Regions from separate parts of the Streptococcus sp. CL5.50 genome, predicted to be linked through region 2. Evidence: predicted binding sites of a transcription regulator. Region 2 holds the regulator's gene; the other holds the start of a gene.
The links. The regulator NrdR, encoded in region 2, represses ribonucleotide reductase genes. The targets are predictions, from matches to a motif close to ACACNATATATNGTGT.
Positions count from the first base shown of each region.

Region 1: the regulator NrdR is predicted to act here: its motif matches at 3,085-3,100, upstream of nrdD (anaerobic ribonucleoside-triphosphate reductase).

Region 1 is NZ_JBKOTR010000001.1:129,379-137,022, forward strand. Features, by position in the region: gene nrdG (anaerobic ribonucleoside-triphosphate reductase activating protein) at 1-123, opposite strand, end outside; gene ACLNCV_RS00660 (GNAT family N-acetyltransferase) at 116-622, opposite strand; gene ACLNCV_RS00665 (hypothetical protein) at 666-806, opposite strand; gene nrdD (anaerobic ribonucleoside-triphosphate reductase) at 818-3,025, opposite strand; gene ACLNCV_RS00675 (damage-inducible protein CinA) at 3,145-4,698, opposite strand; gene cls (cardiolipin synthase) at 4,953-6,485, opposite strand; gene ACLNCV_RS00685 (SP_0198 family lipoprotein) at 6,742-7,206, opposite strand; gene ACLNCV_RS00690 (folylpolyglutamate synthase/dihydrofolate synthase family protein) at 7,293-7,644, opposite strand, start outside.
Region 2 is NZ_JBKOTR010000006.1:17,300-24,943, forward strand. Features, by position in the region: gene queC (7-cyano-7-deazaguanine synthase QueC) at 1-94, opposite strand, end outside; gene trxA (thioredoxin) at 296-610, opposite strand; gene ACLNCV_RS05010 (DUF4649 family protein) at 626-847, opposite strand; gene ACLNCV_RS05015 (MarR family winged helix-turn-helix transcriptional regulator) at 948-1,328, opposite strand; gene ACLNCV_RS05020 (CidA/LrgA family protein) at 1,611-1,985, shown strand; gene ACLNCV_RS05025 (LrgB family protein) at 1,982-2,677, shown strand; gene ACLNCV_RS05030 (hypothetical protein) at 2,709-3,476, opposite strand; gene ACLNCV_RS05035 (ABC transporter ATP-binding protein) at 3,492-4,187, opposite strand; gene ACLNCV_RS05040 (GntR family transcriptional regulator) at 4,192-4,557, opposite strand; gene nrdR (transcriptional regulator NrdR) at 4,697-5,170, shown strand; gene ACLNCV_RS05050 (DnaD domain protein) at 5,171-6,340, shown strand; gene dnaI (primosomal protein DnaI) at 6,341-7,237, shown strand; gene ACLNCV_RS05060 (NADPH-dependent oxidoreductase) at 7,234-7,644, shown strand, end outside.

The DNA of each region.
Region 1 (7,644 bases), on a different contig from region 2:
GCCTGATACATAGAGGGAATTCCGCACACCTTCTCCATCCACAAAGTTAAAAGCCTTGTAGTCAATGATACGCCCTTGACTGAGTTCCTCGCTTTTCCATTCTTGTGGTTTTGGATTATTCATTCGCTACCTCTATCCAATAACGCTCTACACCATCACGAACATCCTCAAGGAGCCCACCATTTGCTAAAATGACTGCTCTGCTAGCAGGATTATTCACGCTACAGGTCACCAGAGCTTTCTTGATATTCTTTTCCTTAGCAACTTGCAAGCCCTGACGGAGAGTTTCCTTAGCATAACCCTTGCCTCTTTCTGATGGACGAATGGAGTAGCCAATGTGGCCACCTTCTTCTAGTAAAAAGTTACTGAGGCGCAACCGGAGATTAAGAAATCCAATTGCTTTACCTTTCACAGAAAAAGCTACTAACTGAATTGCGGGAACCCATCCTTCAGTCAAATTAATCCCCATTTCCTGATTCTGATTACTTTCCAACCATTCCTCATAAGAAAAATTTTCTGTATCCCAGAAACCACCGTCGTGAGGCGACTGATATTTTTCAAACTCTTCCATCATCTCTAAAACTGTTTCTTTATCTGCTAAACTTGGTCTGCGTAATTCCATCCTTACCTCCCACTAAGAGAAAAGCGAGAGTTGACTCTCACTTTTATTTTTTCTTATTCTTGTTTAAAAATTGTTCTCTGAGGTTGAGCAAGCGTTCTTTCTTACCAGCTCCACCTTTAGAGTGTTTCTCGTGATAACGGGTCACTTGTGCGCGCCCTTTATCATCTAATTGATATTTTCCCATTTCATTTCTTTCTAATTGGTTACTTGATGGCCAGCTATTTTAATCGTTGAGCCATTCATGTGTTTGACACGCGCAGCGATTTCCTTGTGACGGCCGTTGACCATAGGTCTGGCTTGAGGATTGCCAAGATAACCACAAGTCCGTTTAACAACGTCTACTGTTTTAGGGTCACTATTGCCACAGTTTGGACAAGCAAACCCTCTCTCAGTTGGTTCAAAATCCCCTTCAAAATCACACTTGTAGCAACGGTCAATCGGAGTATTGGTTCCTAGATAGCCGACACGGTCATAGGCATAGTCCCAGACAGCTTCCAGGGCCTTTGGATTTTGCTGAAGGACTGGGTACTCACAATAATGAATGAAACCACCTGACGCACCCGCTTCTGGATAGACTTTCTCAAAGTCCAATTTTTCAAACGGTGTTGGATTTTTACGAACATCGTAGTGGAAAGAGTTGGTGTAGTATTCCTTGTCTGTAATATCAGGAATAGAACCAAACTTGTCTGTATCTAGTCGGCAGAAACGGTCTGTCAAACTTTCAGATGGTGTTGAGTAGATAGAGAAATGGTAGCCATATTGGTCAGACCACTCTTCTACACGGCGTTTCATATCGCGAATGATATCTAGCGTGAATTCCTTAGCATCTGGATTACTTTCCCAGCTGTTTCCAAAGAAAACAGTCGCTACTTCATACAAACCGATATAGCCCAGCGAAACTGTCGCACGACGATTCTTAAAGAGCTGGTCAACACTTTCTTCTTTACCTAGACGATGACCAAAAGCACCGTATTGATAAAGGATAGGAGCATTAGCTGGTGTCGCTTCCTTGGTCCGTTCAACACGATAAACCAGGGCATCTTCAGCGATATTCATACGCTCGTTGAAGATTTCCCAGAACTTGTTCATATCTCCTTCAGACTCGAGAGCAATACGAGGTAGGTTAACTGTCACAACACCCAGATTCATACGGCCTGAATTGACTTCTACACCATTTTCATCCTTCCAACCTTGAAGAAACGAACGGCAACCCATAGGCACCTTGAAGGAACCTGTCAAGTCAACAATCTTATCGTAAGACAAGACGTCTGGGTACATCCGCTTGGTTGCACACTCAAGAGCCAACTGCTTAATGTCGTAGTTGGGAGTCCCTTCTTCCAAGTTAAGACCTCTTTTTAGCGTAAAAATGAGCTTAGGGAAGATGGCTGTACGGTGTTCTGAACCAAGGCCCTTAATGCGAATGTTTAAGATAGCTTTTTGAATTTCCCGCTCAAAACGATTGGTTCCTAGACCAAAACCTAGCGAAGTGAAAGGTGTTTGTCCATTTGAAGTGAAGAGAGTGTTGATTTCATACTCGAGAGATTGCATGGCATCATAGATATCTTTTTGGGTTTTCTTCCAAGCGTAATCTTCCCGTTTGTCAGGTAAGACCCATTCTTCCGCATCCTTGAGGTGTTTTTGGTAATTCTTCTCTGCATAAGGCGCCAAAACTTCATCGATACGGTCAGCTGAACAGCCACCGTACTGGCTAGAAGCAACGTTGGCGATAATTTGAGAAATCTGAGCTGTCGCAGTCTGGATAGACTTGGGACTTTCTACCTCTGCATTTCCAATCTTAAAACCATTCTCCAACATCCCCTTGAAATCAATCAAACAGCAGTTGGTCATAGGTGTATAAGGACTGTAGTCCAAATCGTGATAGTGGATATCCCCTTTTTGATGGGCATTGGCTACATGCTTAGGAAGCATTTGCAGTCCGATTGATTTCCCAACAATCCCTGCTGTCAAATCACGCTGGGTATTAAAGACATCGCTGTCTTTATTAGCATTTTCATTGACAACGGCCTGGTCTTTGTTGAGAAGTTTATGGATGCTAAAGTTGATATCTGTCGCTTTTGAACGCTCAAAATCCCTTTGTGTCCGATAAGTAATATACTCCTCAGCTAGCGCATATTCTTTGGCTTCAAGGAGTTCATGTTCTACGATATTTTGAATTTCGTAAATCTTAACCCCCTGTGGAAAGCGACTATGAATTTCTGTGACAATTCGCTCGGTCAGAGCATCGAGGCGTTTTTCGACCAGGGGTGTCACATCCATAACCTTGTCAGCCGCCTTGTGGAGAGCCTTGTCAATCTTGTCCACATCAAATACAACACGTCTCCCATCTCGTTTTTCAACGAAGAGAGTTGGCAAAATTGTAATTTTTTCTTCTAGTGCAATCATATGCATGCTCTTTTCTAAAATGTTCTTTCTAAAAAGTATTATACCACTCTAAAAAGAAAAATCAATATCTTGTGTTAAAAATCCTAAAATTTTTAAAAATACACAAGATATTGATTTCGTTATTTAATTTTATAGACTTTAAACTCTGAGTAATCAGTCTTTACTTGTTGGTAATTTTCTTTCAAAATTGTTTCCACTTCAGACCAGACTGCTACCTTATCATTCACCACAATCACCTTAGGTTTGTTTTCTTTCAAGTCATTGATTAAACTAGTTTTATTCTCTTCTGTACTCGTGTAAAGAAGAGGTGATGGGAACATGGATCCAGACAAACGCTGGCTTTCTTTATACATCTGAACATGTGAATCCCAAATATAGATTTGGTCACCATCACTCGTCTCTTGTTTGACTCTATCTACCACTTGATGTTGTTCTCTATAAGAAGCTGGATGCAAGACAAAACGAGCTACAAAAGGAATTGCAATCAGATAAACCACCACTAGGATCGGTAAGTAGAGATTCCCTTTCATGAATTTTTTCCATAAAGTAGGAACTTCTTCTCTTCTACTACGGCGAGCTCCCCTAGCTGAATGTTTCCCACGAATACTGGTCATCAAAAGAAGGAGTAAAAATGGAAGGATTAGAATCAAACGCGAACCGTGAAGAGATTCTTGAGAAAAAAGCAACAAAGCTAATACAAATAAGAAAGCAAAACTAGCTGGCACTGAAATAACATACAATCTTGATGCCTTTGATTGGAACAATCCTAGAAAAACAAGGAAGAGAGCTCCTAAACCAAAGGTCAACAAACCATAGAATACAACATTATCCATTAGTTGAGGATTCGTAAAGACCTGAAGGGAATCAATCGGATATAAAAGACTTCCCATAGCTCCTCCAAAACTACCTGAAGTAAGCACATAGTAGCCTACTGGATAAAAGATGAGAGAAAAGCCAAGTGCTGCTGCAAAAAACTGATAAACTCCATGAGCAAAGCGACCATGCCCAACATTAAAGACAAATAAACCAATCGTTACTACTACAGTAAAGAGAAGACTTGTAAGAGGCTCTATGAAAAATGATAGACCCAAAAAGATCCCCAGACGTAGAAATCCCTTGTCATGGTTAGGATTTGATAGATAAGCTGCTATGAACGAAAATCCTGCAAACAGGAATGGCAGAGCTAAGATCGTAGCATAGCCTCCTCCAAAACCGAGACCGGATACCAAAATATAAAATATGGTTAGGAGTTGCTTGGCTTGTTCCCTTTGTCCCGTCAGATAGTCAGTTGAAGAAAAGAGGAAGTAACCTCCTCCTAAGAGAGCTAGCCATTCTACCAAGGCAAAAAGAATGCCTCCTTGGGTAATATAAAGTGGCAAGTAATAAAGAAGACCGTGACTAGCATAATAGCTACTGTAGAGCTGTCCTCCCTGATGTAAAGCCCACCCTATATACAAATCCTGCGCCTGAGAGGGACTTACCATATCTAAAAGTAAAGGTAGCACCACAGAAAAAACCGTTGCAATCGTACTTCCAATGATGAGTCTGAAAAATGGAAAAGCTACCTGTTCTTCTTTTTCTACATGAGATTCAAGGTTCCTATCCAGTCTATTTTCAATTTCATTACTCTGTATCGTTTCGGATACTTCTTCGATTCTGCCATATACAGCCATGTCGTTTCTCCTATTCAATTTATCTGTCTTAGTATATCAAAAAGACCTAAAATTGTCAGCTTGCGATGGGTGTTTGAGTGATTTTTTGCATAGTTTCACAAAGGTTTCAATTTCCCGAAATCGGTGTAAATGCGTCTGTTCAAACGTCGTGATATAGTTCAATTCCTTCTGAGTCAGCATCGTTCCTCCTACATCTTCTTATTCGTAAAAGGCAAGAAAAATAGGACTGGTTTGTGTCCTAAGTCCTAGATTTCTTATAAGATAGGGGCGAATAACTGGGCAATTTCCTTAATCAATTTTTGATACCAGCTATTTTTTATCGTATGAGGGAAAATTTCTTGCGATACTGAAAAAATCTCCTCAAAATCTTTTTGAATCTCTGTGATTGATGCCGTTTTATATAGCAAAACTGCATCTTCATAGTGATGAAGCAAACTTCTATAATCTAGATTAATGGTTCCAACTGCAGCAAAGTCCTTGTCCACTAGGATTTGTTTACTGTGGATAAAGCCTGGACTATACTCAAAAATCCTGACTCCTGCTGACAAAAGATCCGGATAGGCTCCTCTTGTTATGAGCTGGATTAATTTTTTATCCGGAATGAAAGGAGTCACGATGCGGACATCAACACCTCTCATGGCTGCATTTTTAATACTCTCAGTTAAATCATAGTCAATAATCAAATAGGGGGTTGTGATATAGACTGAATCAGTAGCCTGATTAATCAAACTTTGATAAACTTTTTTCCCTACCTGAGTACGGAAGATGGGCTTGGGTCCACTACCGTAAGGAATGCAGAGCCCTTGGCCAGAACAAGGCTGATTTTCCAAGTGATACTGGTCAAAATCGCTGATTTCCCCACGATTAATGTACCAAGTCATCAAAAAGAGACGGGTGAGAGCCTTGACACCAGGGCCATCTAAGCGAATCCCACTGTCCTTCCAGTAGCCAAAACGTTCTACATGGTTGATGTACTCATCAGCTAAGTTAATCCCTCCTGTATAAGCTACCTGACCATCTATGACAAGGATTTTACGATGGTCCCGATTGTTGTAAGCCACCGTCAAACGAGGAATCACCTTGTTAAACTTATGTGCTTCAATTCCTCGACTACGAAGCTGAACAGTATAGTCTCCAGGTAAAGTCGCCATACAACCGATATCATCATAGAGCATCTTGACCTCTACACCCTGAGCTGCCTTTTGCTCTAGTATATCTAGTATGCTATTCCACATCAGACCTTCTTCGACAATATAGTACTCTAGAAAGATAAATTTCTCAGCTTTCTTGAGGTCTTCCAACATATGTTGCCACATGCTTTCACCCGAAGAAAAGAATTGTGAATCTGTTCGATCATAGACATCGGCATTGCTATCCATACTTAGCAAAGATTTGATAACTCCGTAAGCCGCCTTATCATCTTCCTTCAATTTCTGGCGGAGAGCTTTACTGTTATCCTCCCGAAAATGCATGGAGCCAAGTTTGTCCAACTGCTTGATTTCTTTTTTGGACAATCGCCTTTCACCAAACATCAGATAGAGCAGGGGGCCAATAACAGGAACAAAGGTCACCACTAACCACATTACCTTGCTTTCAGGCGCCATGGAACGATTGACAATCGCTACGATAGTCGCCATACTCATAAAGATTAAGAGAATCCCCCATCGAATAGGAGCCATCCGCCCTAAATAAAGAAAGAGACCAAAAACAAGACACAGTTCAAGCAACATAATCGAAAGACTAAAGCCATACTTGGACATCAATAATTGAAATTTTCTATATTTCATACATCCCCTCCTTGATATTTTGATACTCAATGAAAAGCAAAGAGCAAACTAGGAAGCTAGTCGCAGGTTGCTCAAAACACTGTTTTGAGGTTGCAGATGGAAGCTGACGTGGTTTGAAGAGATTTTCGAAGAGTATGAATGCTAAAAACAGGTAATTAATACTAGTATAACGCAGGTATTCGGTAGAAGGCAAGTATTTATAATCATTTTTCTGAGTAAAAGCAAAAGAGACTGACAAAACCAGTCTCCTTCCAGTCTATTTTGATAAAACAATGCGATCAGACGCTTCTCTATCCCTATCGTCAATAATCATCTGATTGCCATTAATTGCATAAATCTTGACATCATCCCCAATAATCATGCGTTGATTAGCGGCATCGAAGCTAACCTGCTTGATTTCTTGATCTCCGTCAGTTTCTACCTGTGTCCATGTACCAGTTGTTCCAGTTACCACTAAAGTGATACGGTCTCCTTCGTCCTGACCAGTATAAGTTCCATCAATATTGGTTGGTTGAGCCTCAGGCGTATTTTGTGAAGAACTTGTCGCTGCCTGGTTTGAATTTTCTGCCGAAGATGAAGCAGCAGGTTGTGATTGCTGAGTTTGTTGTGTTTGCGATTGAGCTACTGGTTGTTGAACTTGTTGAGCTCTTTGTGAACAAGCTACTAAGAGACTAAGACTTGCTAGAGAAGCAAGAGAAAGTGTGAATCTTTTTAATTTCATGATGAATTTCCTTTCTGCTACCAATTTACAGAAGTTTTTCCTTCTAACTAGTAGTTTTCCTAGTATAACAAGTTCAAAAAAGGAGGTCAATTTATCTGCTCATGGGCCAGCAAGTAGCCCCGTACTTCTGAGATAAAATAGAGAGACCCTGTAACGAACAACAAATCCTGGGCATCTGCTCTTGCTTCAAAATCGCTAATAAATTCTCGGTAAGAAGGAATTACATCGTAACCTGTTACATCTGTTTCATCCAAAGAACCTTGATAGTCAAAGCCGGTCACCTTGAGTTCCACCTGAGGCAATTTTTCAGTCAGATAAGCCAACATCCCTTGATAATCCTTCCTTTTCAAGGCTCCAAATAGGATTTGAGGACGATATCCTTCCTGCTCTTTTTCTTTAGTAAATTCAACCAAGCGAGTCAAGGCAGGGAGGTTATGA
Region 2 (7,644 bases):
CTTCAACAGTTTCATAGTGTTCTTTAGCCCAAAAGAGGCAGGTTGTGGAATCTTGACCGCCACTAAAGACGACCAAGGCTGATTGACGTTTCATAGTACTCCTTCCAAAATGGGGAATGTTCAGAGCACGCAAAAAGCTCCCTTGAGGGAGCTAAAAAATACCAAGTAGAGGTTTTTTTTAGCGATGGCATGTCCCAAACATCGTAATATTCTATCTACAGTCTAGCATATTTTTTGAAAAATGGCAAAGGGCAAGAAAAAAGAGACCAAAGAAAGTACTTGGTCTCTAATATGATTAGCTCAATTCAGCAACGATGGCCTTGATTTGTTCTGCTGTGTGAACACCTGCAACTTGTTTCACTACTTGGCCGTCTTTTTTGAAGAGAAGAGTTGGGATAGACATGATTCCAAAAGCACGAGCTGTGTTTGGATTTTCATCAACGTCCATTTTAACGATTTTCAAAACATCTTCTGAAAGTTCTTCAGACAATTTATCCAAGATTGGACCTTGCATACGACATGGACCACACCAAGTTGCCCAGAAGTCTACCAAGACCAAACCGTCTTTAGTTTCTTGTTCGAATGTTGCATCTGTAATTGCTTTTGCCATTGTATTTCTCCTTTTTTAGTTATATTGGCTTAAATCTTGTTTCTTGAGATAGAAGAAGATATCTCCATAAGTCCCATGGTAGTCCAAATCATGACCGTTGTAAGTTAATTTTTGGACGGGGTAGTAGTCTGCGACGCCGATAAGGCAAGCTTGTTGTGAACGATCAAAGTCTTCATAAGACTCGAAAGTTACAGTTCTTTCGTTCTTGCTGGCATCTAGATAGGTAATTTCAATCATGTTTAAAACTCCTTTGTTTAATGATGATTTTATTTTACTCCTTGTAAAAGAGAATGTCAAGAAAAATGATTGCGCACGCAACTTTTTTTCTAAAATCATCTTAAATCAAGAAATCCAAACCAGTTTCCAGGCTCTCTTCAACAGCCTTTTGTAGAGTGGCTAGTGTCTTTTGCCCATCACTTGTCAGGCAGATAAAGCTAGAGCGTCGATCTTGATCACAACACCTGCGACTAAGTAGACCGCAATTTTTGGCTTCCAAGCGAGCCACCATCCGAGAAACAGCGCTCGGGCTCAGATGAAGCTTATCTGGCAGATCAATCTGGCGTAGAGATTTTTCTTGAGCCAAGTCCAGATAGTAGAGGAGGTAGAACTCTTTCAAGGTCAGACTTTGTTCACTCTGCAGGGCAATGGTCTCTTCCAAGAGACCTTCAATTTCTTTCTGACGCCGATTGAAGTCAAACCATTTTTCCAAATAGGTCATAGTATCTCCTTTCTTTTTAGAGTTGTAAATAGAAGAAAGTCCATTTACGGACAGTCTATGCATCACAAGATGATTGCGCATGCAATAATTATACTACTTTTCAAAAGAGCTGGCAAGAAAGACGCTGGCATCTTTTATCCTAAATCATGCCTGTTTTCACAAGTCAAGAATTGTTTGTATCCCCTTTCCTTTCTAATTTTTATTATCTCTTGTGCATTTCCTTGAAATTTTCTGAAAAAAGAGTAAACTGGTATGCAAGAAGTCTATTTCGTGGAGTTTAGGATGAAATTATATGTTCAATTAATGATTCTCTTTGTGATTTCTCTAATCGGAGAGGGGATTTCCAGTTTCTTTCACTTGCCCATCCCAGGCAGTATTATCGGTTTGATTATTCTTTTTCTAGCCCTACAATTCAAGTGGCTGAGAACCAGGCATGTCAATATGGTGGGGAATTTCTTGCTGGCCAATATGACCATTCTCTTTTTGCCGCCAGCAGTGGGAATCATGGAAAAGTTTGATGTGATTGCTCCCTATCTTTTGCCAATTGTTTTGATTGTCTTTTTTGCAGCAGTCATCAATGTTATCCTCATAGCCTTGGTAGTTCAGTTTATCAAACGACGGTTTGAGGGAGATTATGAGAAAGGAGATGCCAAATGAGTGAATTTGTTTCCAATCCCCTGTTTGGGCTTGCCCTGTCTATCCTAGCTTATCTAGTAGGAATGCTGATTTACAGACGTTTTCCCCATCCATTGACAACGCCCTTGCTTTTGTCAGCTGTTTTCATTATCATCTTTCTAAAAGTGACGGGTATTTCTTACCAAGATTACTACCAAGGTGGGGTTTATCTGAACAACTTGATTGTCCCATCGACCGTGGCTCTAGGGATTCCGCTTTATAAGAGTTTTCACTTGATGAAGCACCATGCACGGAGTATTCTCTTTGGTAGTCTGTTAGCAGTAGTTGTTAATACCTCTTTCACGGCCCTTGTAGCAAAGATTTTTGGAATGGACTTTTTCCTAGCCATTTCTCTCTTTCCTAAGTCAGTAACAACCGCTATGGCAGTGGGAATCACAGAAAAATTGCAAGGTTTGACGACTGTGACCTTGGTCGTTGTAGTGGCAACTGGGATTTTAACCAGTGTTATCGGCCCAACCCTTTTGAAGTGGTTGAAAATTGACGACCCAGTAGCTGTTGGTCTTTCCCTTGGAGGAACAGGCCATGCAGTCGGAACAGGAACAGCCTTTCGATACGGCTCTGTAGCAGGAGCCATGGGTGGTTTGGCTATTGGTGTCACCGGTATTCTCTATGTCTTTGTCAGCCCTATCGTAGCCAGTTTGATATTGAGTTAAATCAAAACCCAGCTTTTTAGCTGGGCATTTTTTATTGTAAATTAACCTTGTTTTTCAAGATATAGTAGGTTCCGAGGTAAAAGATAGCTATGAAAATGAGTTCTTCAAAAATGCCCGTACCTGCTCCCATATAGAAATTATCATTAAATCCTGCAAGTGAATTGACATAGAAGTTAGCACTGGTATTGAAGAAGACTTCTATAATTCCAATGACGATTCGGATACCAATGTAGGCTGCAACAGCGAGTGCTGTACGGTATTCGTTGAAAAGTTGTCCGATGGAAATGGCCAAGTAAATGCAGAGGATAAATGAAATTGTACTAAGCAGGAAGGATAAGACAGTAAGACCAAAGCCGGTAAAATGTTCTCCAACAAATGACAGAAGAGTAGAAAGTTGAACTTCATTATAATTTGTTGACAATAAGATAATATAGATACATAGGAGTAAGACAGCAGTGCTAATCAACGACCAGATAAAGGCACCGATTAGTTTGGCTGTGATGATATGGTGTTCAGAAACTGGCAAGGTTAAAGTCAGATAGCCTTGTCGGTCATAGACACTTCCTTTGAATCGTTTAATAATCAAGAAGATGGTTGAAATTCCAAGTGTAAGCATCAAGCCACCAAAGACTGTAGCTAGAAAAAGTAGCATAGTAGGTTGACTTTCTTTGACAGGTAGATTGTTATAATGTTGTGTCTGTATTCCGATAAGGGCAGAAAGGGCTAGAACGGCAGCGTAAAGGGCTAAATACCACTTGTTAACATTTTTAAATTCGTAGCGAATTAAATTCCAAAACATAATAATCTCCTTTGCTTAGGCCTTAAATTCCTGACGGAAGAGTTGGTCAATGGATTCACCAGACTCATAGCGAATATCATCTACATTGCCTTGACGGACGACTTTTCCGTCCTTTAGGAAGACAATTTCATCCAAGATTGGCTCGATATCAGAAATCAAGTGGGTAGAAATCAAAACGGTAGAAGTTGGTGAGTAGTTATTGATAATGGTATTGAGTATATACTCACGGGCTGCTGGATCCACTCCACCAATGGGTTCGTCCAGAACGTAGAGGCGGGCATCACGGCTCATAACCAAAATCAGTTGTACCTTTTCCTTGTTTCCTTTTGATAATTTCTTGAGACGACTATTTTCATCAATGCCAAGGTCTGCAAGCAGATGATGGGCGCGTTCAAGATTGAAATCTTTATAGAAGGTCTTGAAGTAGGTTAGGGCTTCTTTGACCTTCATTTGTTCATTGAGATAGGTCGTATCTGGCAAATAAGCTACGATGGCCTTGGTTGCTGGGCTTGGGTCCATGTCGTTGATAAGGACACGTCCTTGATCTGGTTGTAAGAGGCCATTGATTAGTTTAATCAAGGTTGTTTTCCCTGAGCCGTTTGGGCCAAGGAGACCAACAATTTTTCCAGCTGGAATGTCAAGAGAAACATTTTCAAGGGCTGGGGTTGCTCCATAAGATTTGGATACATTTTCAAATGCTAGTAATGACATAGGCTTAAACTCCTTTAATATAATCGCCGACTACGCCTGGTAGTTCTTCTTTTTCATAGCCAAAATGGGTCATGGAGGAAACGAAGTGTTCCAATTCTTCTTCCGATAATTGTTTGCGCGATTGGGCGATTAGCTCCTTATCCTCAGTCACAAATCGTCCAGTTGTTCGCTTACTGTAGACAAATCCTTCTCGTTCGAGGTCTGACAAGGCCCTTTGGATGGTGTTGGGATTGACACCGGCCTCGCTAGCTAACTCTCTCACGGTTGGAAGTTGTTGATTGGGTTCCAGTGTATGGGAAACAATCTGAAGCTTTATTTTCTCCATAATCTGTAAATAGATGGGTTTTTTGTTGTCAAATGTCCAGGACATCTTGGTCTCCTTTCTTTCACCCTTTTGTCTTAATTAAATAATACAACAAAACAAAAAACTTGTCAAGCAAAAAGAAGAATTGTTTTGGGAATCGCTTAAAAAATGGTATAATGAAAAGAAAACGATAAGGAGGGAAAGGATGCGTTGTCCAAAATGTGGGGCTACCAAGTCAAGTGTTATCGATAGTCGCCAAGCAGAAGAAGGGAACACCATTCGTAGAAGACGTGAGTGCGATGAATGTCAACACCGTTTTACGACCTACGAACGGGTAGAAGAAAGAACCTTAGTAGTCGTTAAAAAAGATGGCACACGGGAACAATTCTCCAGAGATAAAATCTTTAATGGAATTATCCGCTCAGCCCAGAAACGTCCTGTGTCAAGTGATGAAATCAACATGGTAGTCAATCGTATCGAACAGAAACTCCGTGGTCGAAATGAAAATGAAATTCAAAGTGAGGATATTGGTTCACTTGTCATGGAGGAGTTGGCTGAGTTGGATGAGATTACCTATGTACGTTTTGCCAGTGTCTATCGTAGTTTTAAGGATGTCAGTGAGCTAGAGAGCTTGCTCCAACAAATTACCCAGTCCTCTAAAAAGAAAAAGGAAAGATAAATGAAGCCAATTGACCGTTTTTCTTATTTAAAGAATAATCGGGTGTCGCAAGATACCTCATCTTTGGTACAGTGCTACCTCCCGATTATCGGTCAGGAGGCACTGAGCCTTTATCTTTATACGATTAGTTTTTGGGATAATGGCAAAAAGGAATATCTTTTTTCAAGTATTCTCAACCATCTCAATTTTGGGATGGATAGACTGATAAAATCCCTGAAAATCCTATCTGCTTTCAATCTTTTGACCCTCTATCAAAAGGGGGACGTTTATCAGCTAGCCATCCATGCCCCTCTCTCGAGTCAGGACTTCTTGGAACATCCTGTTTATCGCAGACTCTTGGAGAAAAAGATTGGTGATGCAGCTGTGGAGGATTTGAAAGTTGAGAGTGCTGAGGGGGAAGAAATACCTGTCTCACTCAACCAAGTCTTTCCAGACTTGGCAGAACTGGGAAGTCAAGAAGACCTTGGTCTCAAGAAGAAAGTGGCCAATGATTTTGACTTAGATCATTTTCGTCAGCTTATGGCTCGAGATGGGCTTCGATTTGCGGATGAGCAGTCCGATGTCTTAAACCTCTTTGCCATTGCCGATGAGAAGAAGTGGACTTGGTTTGAAACCTATCAATTGGCCAAGTCAACAGCTGTTTCCCAGGTTATTTCAACCAAACGCATGCGGGAAAAAATCGCTCAAAAACCTGTTTCCTCTGACTTTAATCCTAAGGAAGCGACCATTATCAAAGAAGCAAAAAGTAAAACTGCCCTGCAGTTCTTAGCAGAAATCAAGCAAACACGCAAGGGGACCATTACCCAAACAGAAAGAGAACTCTTGCAACAGATGGCTGGCTTGGGCTTGCTGGACGAAGTCATCAATATTATTCTCTTATTGACCTTTAATAAGGTGGATTCGGCAAATATCAATGAGAAATATGCCATGAAGGTAGCTAATGACTATGCCTATCAAAAGATTCATTCGGCAGAAGAGGCAGTCTTACGAATCCGTGAGCGAGGGCAGAAAGCAAAAACACAAAAACAGAATCAGACTGCCCCAGCAAAAACCAATGTTCCTAAATGGAGTAATCCTGAATATAAAAATACTTCATCCGCTGAGGAATTAGAAGAGATGGAACGCCAAACCCTAGAATTATTAGCAAAATTAGATAACGGAGGTGATTAGATGGAAAGTGTCGGAGATGTACTCAAACGTCAACCAAGTCGTTTTCACTATCAAGATTTGGTCCAGAAAATCATGAAGGATCCTGATGTTGCGGCCTTTGTCCAGCAAGAATCCCTCAATCAGGACGAGTTGAATCGTAGTATTTCCAAGTTTAACCAATACATCACTGAGAGAGATAAATTCCTCCGAGGAGATACAGATTATATTGCCAAAGGCTACAAGCCTATACTAGTCATGAACCATGGCTATGCGGATGTTTCTTATGAAGAAACTCCTGAACTAATCGCAGCTGAAAAAGAAGCGGCTATCAAGAAACGTCTCAACTTAATTAATTTTCCATCTAGCCTGAAAAATGTCAGTTTTTTAGATGTTTATCGTGATGATGTTCAGCGTATAACTGTTCTAAAAAGAATGATAGAATTTGTTAACGATTACCCCAATAATTTGAAAGGTCTTTACTTGTATGGAGACTTTGGTGTGGGTAAAAGTTTCATGGTGGCTGCCTTGGCTCATGATTTATCAGAAAAACGCGGTGTTTCATCAACTCTCCTCCACTATCCTAGCTTTGTCATTGATGTCAAAAATGCTATTAGTGATGGCAATGTCAAGACCTTGGTGGATGAGATTAAGCTTTCTGAAGTCCTGATTTTAGATGATATTGGTGCCGAGCAATCAACAGCTTGGGTGCGGGATGAAATCCTACAAGTCATTCTCCAATATCGGATGCAGGAAAATTTACCGACCTTTTTTACTTCCAACTTCAACTTTGAAGACTTGGAGCGGCATTTCGCTAAAGGGAAGCATGGAAATGACGAAACCTGGGAAGCCAGACGCGTCATGGAACGCATCCGTTATTTGGCTGAGGAGACTCGTTTAGAAGGAGTGAACCGCCGATGACAGAAACGATTAAACTGATGAAAGCTCATAAGTCTGTTCGAAGATTTAAGGAGCAAGCCCTCCCTCAGGAAGACTTGACTGAAATCCTGACAGCAGCCCAAATGGCCTCGTCTTGGAAGAATTTTCAATCCTACTCTGTGATTGTAGTGCGAAGTCAAGAAAAGAAAGATGCCTTGTATGAATTGGTGCCTCAAGAAGCCATTCGCCAGTCAGCTATTTTCCTTCTCTTTGTCGGAGATTTGAACCGAGCGGAAAAGGGAGCCCAGCTTCATACTGATACATTCCAACCCCAAGGTGTGGAAGGCCTCTTGATTAGTTCGGTCGATGCGGCTCTTGCCGGTCAAAATGCCCTGCTGGCAGCTGAAAGCTTGGGCTATGGTGGTGTCATTATTGGCTTGGTACGGTAC